Linked DNA regions of Beijerinckia sp. 28-YEA-48. The protein of the gene in region 2 interacts with the protein of the main gene of each other region in a pairwise test. Links are inferred from orthologs where the notes say so. Each region holds a gene or a part of one and is shown on either strand. Other genes may lie near its edges.

Region 1 (3,540 bases), 350 kb from region 2 along the record:
GCGATGAGACGACATTAGAAGATGTTTGCTGAACGCAGCGTGGCAGCGGCGTTCATACACGGTTCATCGGGGTGCCCGGGCCTGGGTATTCGCGTCGATCCGGAGTTGGTGAAACGTACCGGCGACGCCATCAGATGATGGTCACAGCCTGACGGTTCCCGCGCTTTCAATCACCGCAAAATAAAAGCCTCGGTTCTGCTCATCAGAACCGAGGCTCAATCATGTGGCGGTGATGCTGAACGTCAGCTCAGACCAGCGCGCCGTGGCAATGTTTGAACTTCTTGCCGGAGCCGCAGGGGCAGACTTCGTTGCGACCGACCTTACCCCAGCTTGATGGATCGTCGGGATTGCGTGGCGCCGCAAGGACCGGAGCGGAGAGTGGCGCCAGGGCCGTCGCGGAGAATTCACCGGAGGCGATCTGCGCGTTGATGGCCTCGATCGCGGCCAGATCTTCCGCCGTCGGCGGCTGATCGGAGTAACCCTGTCCGGCGAGTGGATCCTGGTTGGCGCCCGGCTCGAACGAGACTTCGACGCGCATCAGCTGCTGGGTCGCGGTTTCGTGCCAGCGGGTGATCAAGGAGTTGAACAGGTCGAACGCTTCCGACTTGTATTCGTTGAGCGGATCGCGCTGCGCGAGGCCGCGCCAGCCGATGACCTGGCGCAGGTGATCGAGCTGCACGAGATGTTCGCGCCAGTAATGGTCGAGCACCTGCAGCACGACCTGCTTTTCGACATAGCGCATGACGTCGGGCGTGTTCTTCTCGACGCGCTCGGCATAGGCGGTATCGGCCGCCTTCTCGATGCGCTCGTTGAACTGTTCCCCGTCGATGCCCTCTTCCTTCGCCCAATCGCCGACGGGAGGTTCGATGCTGAGAATGTTTTTCAGTTCTTCGGTGAGGCCGGGGATATCCCAGGTCTCGGGATAGGAATCGGCCGGGACGTGTTTGCGGACCAGTTCGTCCACCACATTGGAGCGCATGTTGTGGACGGTCTCTTCCAGCGTTTCCTGCGCCATCATTTCGCGGCGCTGCTCGAAGACGACCTTGCGCTGGTCGTTCATCACGTCGTCGTATTTGAGAATGTTCTTGCGGATGTCGAAGTTGCGCGCCTCGACCTTCTGCTGCGCCTTCTCCAGCGCCTTGTTCACCCAGGGGTGGACGATGGCTTCGTCATCCTTGAGGCCGAGCTTGGTCAGCATCGAATCCATGCGTTCGGATCCGAAGATGCGCATCAAATCGTCCTGCAGCGACAGGAAGAACTTTGAACGTCCCGGGTCGCCCTGACGGCCGGAGCGGCCGCGCAGCTGGTTGTCGATACGGCGGCTTTCGTGACGCTCGGTGCCGATGATGTAGAGGCCGCCAGCGGCGATGGCCTTTTCCTTCAACGCGGCGATTTCGCTGCGGATCTCGGCTTCGCGCGTCTCGCGCTGCTGCGGATCGGTGACGTCCTTCAACTCGTGGGCGACGCGCATTTCGACGTTGCCGCCGAGCTGAATGTCGGTGCCGCGGCCAGCCATGTTGGTGGCGATGGTGATGGCGCCCGGCACGCCGGCTTCGGCAACGATATAGGCTTCCAGTTCGTGGAAGCGGGCGTTGAGGATGGCGTAGAGTTTCGCCGGCTTGCCGGCGTTGGCGGCGGCATAGAGCTTGGAGAGCTGCTTGGGATCGTCGAAGTTGATCTGCTTGTAGCCCTGCTTGCTGAGAAACTCTCCCAGCTGTTCGGACTTCTCGATCGAGGTCGTGCCGACGAGCAGCGGCTGCATGCTGGCATTGGCCGCTTCGATTTCGCGGACGATCGCCTTCAGCTTTTCTTCGGCCGAACGATAAACCTCGTCGTCTTCGTCGATGCGCGAAACCGGCCGGTTGGTCGGGATTTCGACCACGTCGAGCTTGTAGATCTCGGCGAATTCGTTGGCTTCGGTCGCCGCCGTGCCGGTCATGCCAGCAAGCTTCTTATAGAGGCGGAAATAGTTCTGGAAGGTGATCGAAGCCATGGTGATGTTTTCGGGTTGAACCGTAACATGTTCCTTGGCTTCGAGGGCCTGATGCAGGCCCTCCGAAAAGCGGCGGCCGGGCATCATGCGGCCGGTGAACTCGTCGATGATGACGACTTCGTCGTTGCGGACGATATATTCCTTGTCGCGCTGGAACAGCGTGTGGGCGCGCAGCGCCTGCTGGACGTGATGGACAATGGTGACGTTGGCGGCGTCGTACAGCGACGTATCGGTGATCAGTCCGGCCTCGCGCAGCAATTGCTCGATGTGCTCGTTGCCGGCTTCGGTCAAATTCGCCGTGCGCTGCTTCTCGTCGATTTCGTAATCGGCGCGCACCAGGTTGGGGATCAGCTTGTTGATGGAGTTGTAGAGATCCGACTTGTCTTCGGACGGGCCAGAAATGATCAGCGGCGTGCGCGCTTCGTCGACCAGGATGGAGTCGACTTCGTCGACGATCGCGAAATTGTGGCCGCGCTGGGCCATCTGCGCCAACTCATACTTCATGTTGTCGCGCAGATAGTCGAAGCCGAATTCGTTGTTGGTGCCGTAGGTGATGTCGGCCGCATAGGCGGTGGCGCGCTGCTCGTCGTCGATGCCGTGGACGATGATGCCAACGGTCATGCCGAGGTAGCGGTAAATCTGGCCCATCCATTCGGCGTCGCGGCGGGCGAGGTAGTCGTTGACGGTGACGACGTGGACGCCCTTGCCGGCCAATGCGTTGAGATAGGTGGCGAGGGTGGCGACCAGGGTCTTGCCTTCACCGGTGCGCATTTCGGCGATGGAGCCTTCGTGCAGGACCATGCCGCCGAGCAGCTGCACATCGAAATGGCGCTGGCCGAGGGTGCGCTTGGCGGCTTCGCGGACGGTGGCGAAAACCGGAACCAGGAGGTCGTCCAGGGTCTTGCCGGTGGCGAGCTCGGCGCGGAATTTTTCCGTCGAGGCGCGCAGTTCGTCGTCGCTCAGCTTAGCGATTTCGGGTTCCAGCGCGTTGATGGCGTCGACCTTGGACGCATATTGCTTCAGGCGTCGCTCATTGGCGGAGCCGAAGATTTTTTTCGCGATGGCGGCGAACATTCAAAAACCCTTCTGATCCGGCGAGCCGTTCTAGGCGAGCGGGCGGCTGTAGCTTGTTCCGCTGCCCAGGCGTCGGGCGGTGTGCTCTCGGGCGCAGCGGGAAGCTGGCAGAGAGCCGCAAAACGGGCGAGAAATAAGATCGGGGTACACCCTTGTCAATGAAACGAGTGCTTTGAAGTGGCGGGCCAATCGGCGCAGGCGGGACGTTCGCTTGTCCGACTCACGGAATTGACAGATTGTGGGTTCAGTAATCCTACCATCCTATGGCCGTTACTGGAGCTTTCTATGACATTTCACCGTTTTAGGCCGTGGCTTGGCGCGGCCGGCCTTGCTATTTTTCTGGCAGGGCTCACCCCGGCTACAGCCAAGGTTTTGGCCAAGGTGGACGGTCAGGAAGTCACCGACGATGACGTCAAACTGGCGTTGGACGACATTGGGGCCACTTTACCGGCCCAATTGCAAGGCGCCGAGCG
Region 2 (3,101 bases):
GCCGACCGGGCGCTGCGCCTGCTCGATGTCGACGCCATTGGCCTCGACCAGATGGATCGGCGCTATTTAACCTTGATTGCCGAAAATTTCGGCGGCGGCCCGGTCGGCATCGAGACCATCGCGGCGGCGCTGTCGGAACCGCGCGACGCCATCGAAGACATTATCGAGCCGTATTTGCTGCAGCAGGGCTTCCTGCAGCGCACCCCACGCGGCCGCCTCCTCACCACCAACGCCTTCAAACATCTGGGCCTTGCCGAACCCAGGCGGGAGGTGCCGCAATTTGGCCTGTTTGACGATGAAGAAGATTAGGCCAAGTTCTCTTATCCCGCTTGCTCCTCCTTCCATCCGCCCCGGAGCTTGATGCTCGCCTGATGGTTACGCGCCGCGCCTTCCTCCGTCTTCTCTCCGGCCTTGTCGCGGCCGGCGCAGCGACGTCCGCTTACGGCATCGTCATCGAGCCGCTCTACCGGTTGCAGGTGACGCGCTATGCGCTGAAGCCGCGCAACTGGCCGGCCGATCTCAATCTGCGCCTCGCCATCGTCGCCGATATCCATGCCTGCTCGCCGTGGATGACGGCCGAACGCGTCGCCGGCATTGTCGCGCGCACCAATGCGATGAATGCCGATATGATTCTTTTGCTTGGCGACTATATCGCCGGCCACAAATACCAGACGCCGATCCCGCCGCATGAATGGGCCCAGGCGCTGCAGGCTTTACATGCGCCATTAGGCGTTCATGCGGTCCTCGGCAATCACGACTGGTGGCAGGACCGGGCGGCGATGAAGCGCAGCAAAGGCCCGACGATCGCCGGCCAGGCGCTCGAAGATGTCGGCATCAAGGTCTATGAAAACGACGTCGCGCGGTTTGAAAAAGACGGCAAGCCATTCTGGCTCGCGGGGCTTGGCGATCAAGTCGCTTTCGTTGCCCAGCGCGGCTGGCGCAATCCACACCACGGCATCGACGATCTTCCCGGCACGTTAGCGAAGATCACCGACGATGCGCCCATCATCCTGATGGCGCATGAGCCGGACATTTTTCCGAAAGTGCCCGATCGCGTATCCCTCACCCTCTCGGGCCATACCCATGGCGGCCAGATCCGCATCTTCGGCTATGCGCCTGTGGTGCCCTCGCACTATGGCCGACGCTTCGTCTACGGCCATGTCAACGAAGGCGGCCGCGATCTCATCATCTCCGGCGGCCTTGGCTGCTCGATCCTTCCCGTGCGCATCGGCTCGCCGCCAGAGATCGTCGTCGTCGATCTCGGCCAGCCGACGCAACCGCTGACGACCTCGCGCGCATGAACCAGCACCCGCCGCATCTTCTGCCGCTGCGTGTCTATTACGAGGACACGGATTTTTCTGGCGCCGTCTATCACGCCAATTATCTGCGCTTCATGGAACGCGGCCGCACCGAATATCTGCGCCAGGCCGGCATTCATCAGCACGAGGTTTTCGCCGGCCTGCATGGCGAAGCCTTCGGCTTCGTCGTGCATCGGATGAACATCGAATTCCGCCGCCCCGCGCGAATGGACGATCTCCTGACGGTGGAAACAACAGCCCGCGAGATTCGCGGCGCGGCGATCGATCTGGCGCAACGCGTGCTGCGCGGCGACGAAGTGCTGGCCACCGCCGACGTGCGCGTCGCCTGCGTGATCAACGGCCGCGCCGCGCGCTTACCAGCCTGGGTGCGCGAGCGCCTCGCGTAAGGTGCGTTAACGCACATCCTCGCAGCGTTCATGCACGTCGGTCCGTCATGTGATCGCCGCCCGATCGCGTCGTTTTACCGCCGTGAATTCAACGTAATTGTTGGCAGAAATCGCACCGCCGCCGGGGCTGGCTGCTCACCTTCAAGCCCCATTGGGAGACATCCATGGAGACACCCTTGCGACCGCAGACCCTTGCCTTCGCCGCAGCCTCCACATCCTTTCGCAACAGCTCTATTCTCACCATCGTTTCATTGCCCGCTTTGCTCGCCGCAGCGCCAGCCTTCGCCGCCTCTTTCGAGGTCGCGTCCAAGATCGATGCGGTCACCGTCTATCCCGATGCCGCCAGCGTCATTCGCCACGCCAGCATCGAACTGCCCGCCGGCACACATACCCTGGTGTTTCGCGGCCTGCCGATGAACCTCGACCCAGCCTCGCTGCGCATCGAAGGTGAGTCCGACGGTAAACTGTCGATCGGCTCGGTCGAATCGCGCATCGCGCCGGCCGACAATGCCCAGGCGGATTCCGCCATCGCCGAGCAATTGCGCAAGCTGCGCAACGATCGCGACATCAAGCAAACAATGATCGACACGCTCAATGCCAAGCGCGACATGATCAGCCGCTATGCGCAAGCCTCGCCGGAGAAACTTGGCGGCGACAGCGCGCCGCTCGAAATCGACAAATGGAATGCCGCCTGGGACGTAGTCGGTGGCGCCATGGGCAAGATCAACGAAGAATTGCGTGTCGCCCGCAACGATCTGCGGGATCTCGACGACAAGATCAAGACGGTGGAGAATTCAACCCGCGCACCCGACAACCGCACACGGCCGCTGCGCGAAGTGACCGTCGAGCTCGAAGCCGGCAGCGCGTTGAAAGGCAGGATGCTCCTCACCTATCGCGTCAACGGCGCGAGTTGGCGTCCGATCTACGACGCGCAGCTGACCACCGATGCGAAGGGCGGCAAGGCGTCGCTCGATCTGGTGCGCCGCGCGCTGATCTCGCAACGCACCGGCGAAGATTGGAAAGGCGTGACGCTTTCGGTCTCGACCGCGCGCGTCAATCGCGGCACCCGTGCGCCCGACATGCAGACCCAACGCCTGGCCTTCTGGGAACCGCCGGTGATCATGTCGCGCTCGGCTGCCCCCGCGCCGCCACGAGCCAAATTGAATGCGCCGGTTCAAGCCGAAGCCCAGCAATCGTCGGATGAGGCGCGCTTCAAAAAGGCCGAGGAGGTGGAGTCCAATCTTGAGACCGGCGCTTTCGAAGCCGCCTTCCGCGTGCCAGGCCGCATCGACATTCAAGGCGATGGCGGCCAGCGCGCGCTGCGCATCGGCAGCAAGACCGTGGCAGCCGATGTTTTGATCCGCACCACGCCGGCGCTGGACCAGAGCGCCTACCT
Region 3 (3,145 bases), 2.9 Mb from region 2 along the record:
CGCGTTGATGCAGCCCGCTGCTGAGGCGATGCGCGAGGCTCTGGGCTCTGTCACCGTCCGTCCGCCGAAAGTGCCGCTTGTCGCCAACGTGCTGGCAGCGCCGATCAGCGATCCCAATGAAATCCGCGCCCGGTTGGTCGAGCAGGTGACCGGCACCGTCAGATGGCGTGAATCGGTGGCCTATATGGCCAGCGAAGGCATCACCACCTTCTACGAACTGGGCGCCGGCAAAGTGCTGTCGGGCCTGGTCAAGCGCATCGCCGAAGGCGCGTCGGGCATTGCCATTGGCCAGCCGGTCGATATCGAGACCTTCAAGTCGCGCCGTCCTTGATCATCAACGATCTCGGGACCCATTTCGATTCCTGTATCCATTTAAGGAGTATCCCATGTTCGACCTGACCGGCATGAACGCGCTGGTGACCGGCGCCACCGGAGGTCTCGGCGGCGCCATTGCTCGCTCGCTCCACGCCCAAGGCGCGGTGGTCGGCCTGTCGGGCACCCGCACGGAGGCGCTTGAGGCGCTGGCCGGCGAGCTTGGCGAGCGCACCCATGTCCTGCCGTGCAACCTTGGCGATAAGGAGCAGGTCGAGGCGCTGGTGCCGGCGGCCGAAAAAGCGATGGGGCAGGTCGATATCCTCATCAACAATGCCGGCATCACCCGCGACGGCCTGTTCATGCGCATGAAGGACGAGGACTGGGACACGGTGCTCGCCGTCAATCTGACCTCGGCTTTCCGGCTCTCGCGCGCCGTGCTGCGTGGCATGATGAAGCGCCGTTTTGGCCGCATCATCTCCATCACCTCGATCGTCGGCGTCACCGGCAATGCCGGCCAGGGCAACTACGCCGCCTCGAAGGCTGGCATGATCGGCATGACCAAATCGCTCGCCGCCGAGGTCGCCAGCCGCACCGTGACGGTCAATTGCGTCGCCCCGGGCTTCATCCGCAGCCCGATGACCGAGGTGCTCAACGACAAGCAGAAAGAGGCGATCATGGCCAGCATTCCGGCCGGCCGACTCGGCGAAGGAGACGACATTGGCGCCGCTGTTATCTATCTAGCAAGCCGCGAAGCGTCCTATGTGACGGGCCAAACCCTGCACGTAAATGGTGGTATGGCTATGATTTAACTCGGTAATACTCGATATTGCCGAGCTGCCCTCTAATTTGCGCCGCCTCTCGCCTTGGAAAACGAAGTATGCTACGAGCGCGCAATTCCGCCGGTCTGGTTGGCGGTGCATTGTCCTCTCAAGACAGGCGCCACAACTTTTGTTAGAAGGATCGTCCCGCGGGACAGATGAGGCCGGTTAAGGTAATGGCGGATCGGATTGGCTGACGACGCGTTTGGTTTCGCGGGTCGGTTGATGGGCAGGTCGCCAGACAGTTTCTGAAATTAACGGGGAAGTTTGAAAATGAGCGATGTCGCCGAGCGCGTGAAGAAGATTGTTGTGGAACATCTTGGTGTTGATGCCGATAAGGTAGTCGACAATGCCAATTTCATCGATGACCTCGGCGCGGACTCACTCGACACTGTCGAACTCGTGATGGCTTTCGAGGAAGAGTTTGGCGTTGAGATTCCCGACGATGCCGCTGAGACGATCGTGACGGTCGGCGACGCCATCAAGTTCTTGGATAAGGCCCAGTCGGCCTAAGTCTCGTGGCCTGAGCAATCGGGCACGTGGCTGCCGTCTCGGCGATTCATGAAAGGGCCGGGCTTTCCGGCCCTTTTGTCTTGTGCTGTTCGTTCCGCCCGTGTTCGGGCATGATGTTCTGTGGAACGCATTGAAGTATTGGGGAGATGAGGCTTGAGGCGCGTCGTCGTAACCGGAATTGGTATGGTTTCGCCGTTGGCCAACGGTGCGGAAGAGACCTGGAAGCGTATTTTGGCTTCGAAGAGCGGCGCTGGCCGAATCGAGAGATTCGAGGTGTCCGATCTGCCGTGCCAGATCGCTTGCGAGGTCCCGCGTGGCGATGGTTCCGAGCATACGTTCAATCCTGACGAGTGGATGGAACCCAAGGAACAGCGCAAGGTCGACGATTACATCCTGTATGGCGTCGCTGCTGCGACCCAGGCTCTGGCGGACGCCGATTGGGCGCCGAAAGCCTATGAAGATCAGATCGCGACGGGCGTGCTGATCGGTTCCGGCATCGGCGGCCTCAATGGCATTTACGAAACGTCGCTGATCCTCAAGGAGCGCGGCCCGCGTCGCGTGTCGCCGTTCTTCATTCCCGGCCGGCTGATCAACCTGGTCTCGGGCTATGTCTCGATCCAGCACGGGCTCAAGGGGCCGAACCATTCGGTCGTCACCGCCTGTTCCACTGGCGCCCATGCTATTGGCGATGCCGGTCGTCTGATCGCGCTCGGCGATGCCGACGTGATGGTGGCTGGCGGGGCTGAATCGGCCGTTTGCCGCATCGGCATGGCTGGTTTTGCCGCCTGCCGCGCTTTATCCACCGGTTTTAACGATCAGCCTGAGAAGGGGTCGCGGCCTTACGACAAGGATCGCGATGGCTTCGTGATGGGCGAGGGCGCCGGTTGCGTCGTGCTCGAGGAATACGAGCACGCCAAGGCGCGCGGCGCGAAAATCTATGGCGAGCTGATCGGTTACGGCCTGTCGGGCGATGCATACCATATTACCGCTCCGGCCGAGGATGGCGACGGCGCCTTCCGCTGCATGTCGATGGCGATCAAGCGGGCCGGCATTGCCGCCTCCGATCTCGATTACATCAACGCCCACGGCACCTCGACGCCATTAGGCGACGAAATCGAGCTGGGCGCGGTGCAGCGGCTCGTCGGCAATTCCGCCAGCAAGGTGTCGATGTCGTCGACCAAATCGGCGACCGGCCATCTTCTGGGCGCCGCCGGCGCGATCGAGGCCATTTTCAGCCTGCTGGCGATCCGCGACAATATCGCGCCGCCGACCCTGAATCTGGATAATCCCTCGGTCGAGACGCCCATCGACCTCGTGCCGCACAAGCCGCGGCCGCGGGAGATCAACATCGCCCTGTCGAATTCGTTTGGTTTTGGTGGAACCAATGCGTCGGTGATTTTCCGCCGGGTGCATTAAGCTATCGGCCGGGAATGTCATGTTTAATTTCCGGCCTTTGACCTGTGGATACCTTATTTCGCCATAATCGGTTCTAAGGTAGG

What was found.
Region 1: the proteins of ybgC (region 2) and secA interact in binary tests that used the Escherichia coli proteins (3 or more experiments, as listed by UniProt). The link is inferred for Beijerinckia sp. 28-YEA-48 from one-to-one orthologs.
Region 3: the proteins of ybgC (region 2) and BLW50_RS09855 interact in binary tests that used the Escherichia coli proteins (3 or more experiments, as listed by UniProt). The link is inferred for Beijerinckia sp. 28-YEA-48 from one-to-one orthologs.

What each region holds. Positions count from the first base shown.
Region 1 is NZ_FNSI01000001.1:4,658,594-4,662,133, forward strand. What follows is about bases 48-3,433. They hold secA (preprotein translocase subunit SecA), read right to left. Parts: upstream 3,068-3,433; coding sequence 248-3,067; downstream 48-247. Other genes in these bases: BLW50_RS21900 (peptidylprolyl isomerase), read left to right, coding at 3,353-3,433. Also shown: more of BLW50_RS21900, read left to right, coding at 3,434-3,540. UniProt on the Escherichia coli protein: Required for protein export, interacts with the SecYEG preprotein conducting channel.
Region 2 is NZ_FNSI01000001.1:5,013,190-5,016,290, reverse strand. Bases 55-3,001 are described here. They hold ybgC (tol-pal system-associated acyl-CoA thioesterase), read left to right. Parts: upstream 55-1,297; coding sequence 1,298-1,705; downstream 1,706-3,001. Other genes in these bases: BLW50_RS23495 (mucoidy inhibitor MuiA family protein), read left to right, coding at 1,870-3,001; BLW50_RS23505 (metallophosphoesterase), read left to right, coding at 372-1,301; ruvB (Holliday junction branch migration DNA helicase RuvB), read left to right, coding at 55-309. Outside these bases: more of ruvB, read left to right, coding at 1-54; more of BLW50_RS23495, read left to right, coding at 3,002-3,101.
Region 3 is NZ_FNSI01000001.1:2,088,473-2,091,617, reverse strand. What follows is about bases 36-3,026. They hold BLW50_RS09855 (acyl carrier protein), read left to right. Parts: upstream 36-1,406; coding sequence 1,407-1,646; downstream 1,647-3,026. Other genes in these bases: fabF (beta-ketoacyl-ACP synthase II), read left to right, coding at 1,800-3,026; fabG (3-oxoacyl-[acyl-carrier-protein] reductase), read left to right, coding at 387-1,124; fabD (ACP S-malonyltransferase), read left to right, coding at 36-331. In the rest of the region: more of fabD, read left to right, coding at 1-35; more of fabF, read left to right, coding at 3,027-3,062. UniProt on the Escherichia coli protein: Carrier of the growing fatty acid chain in fatty acid biosynthesis.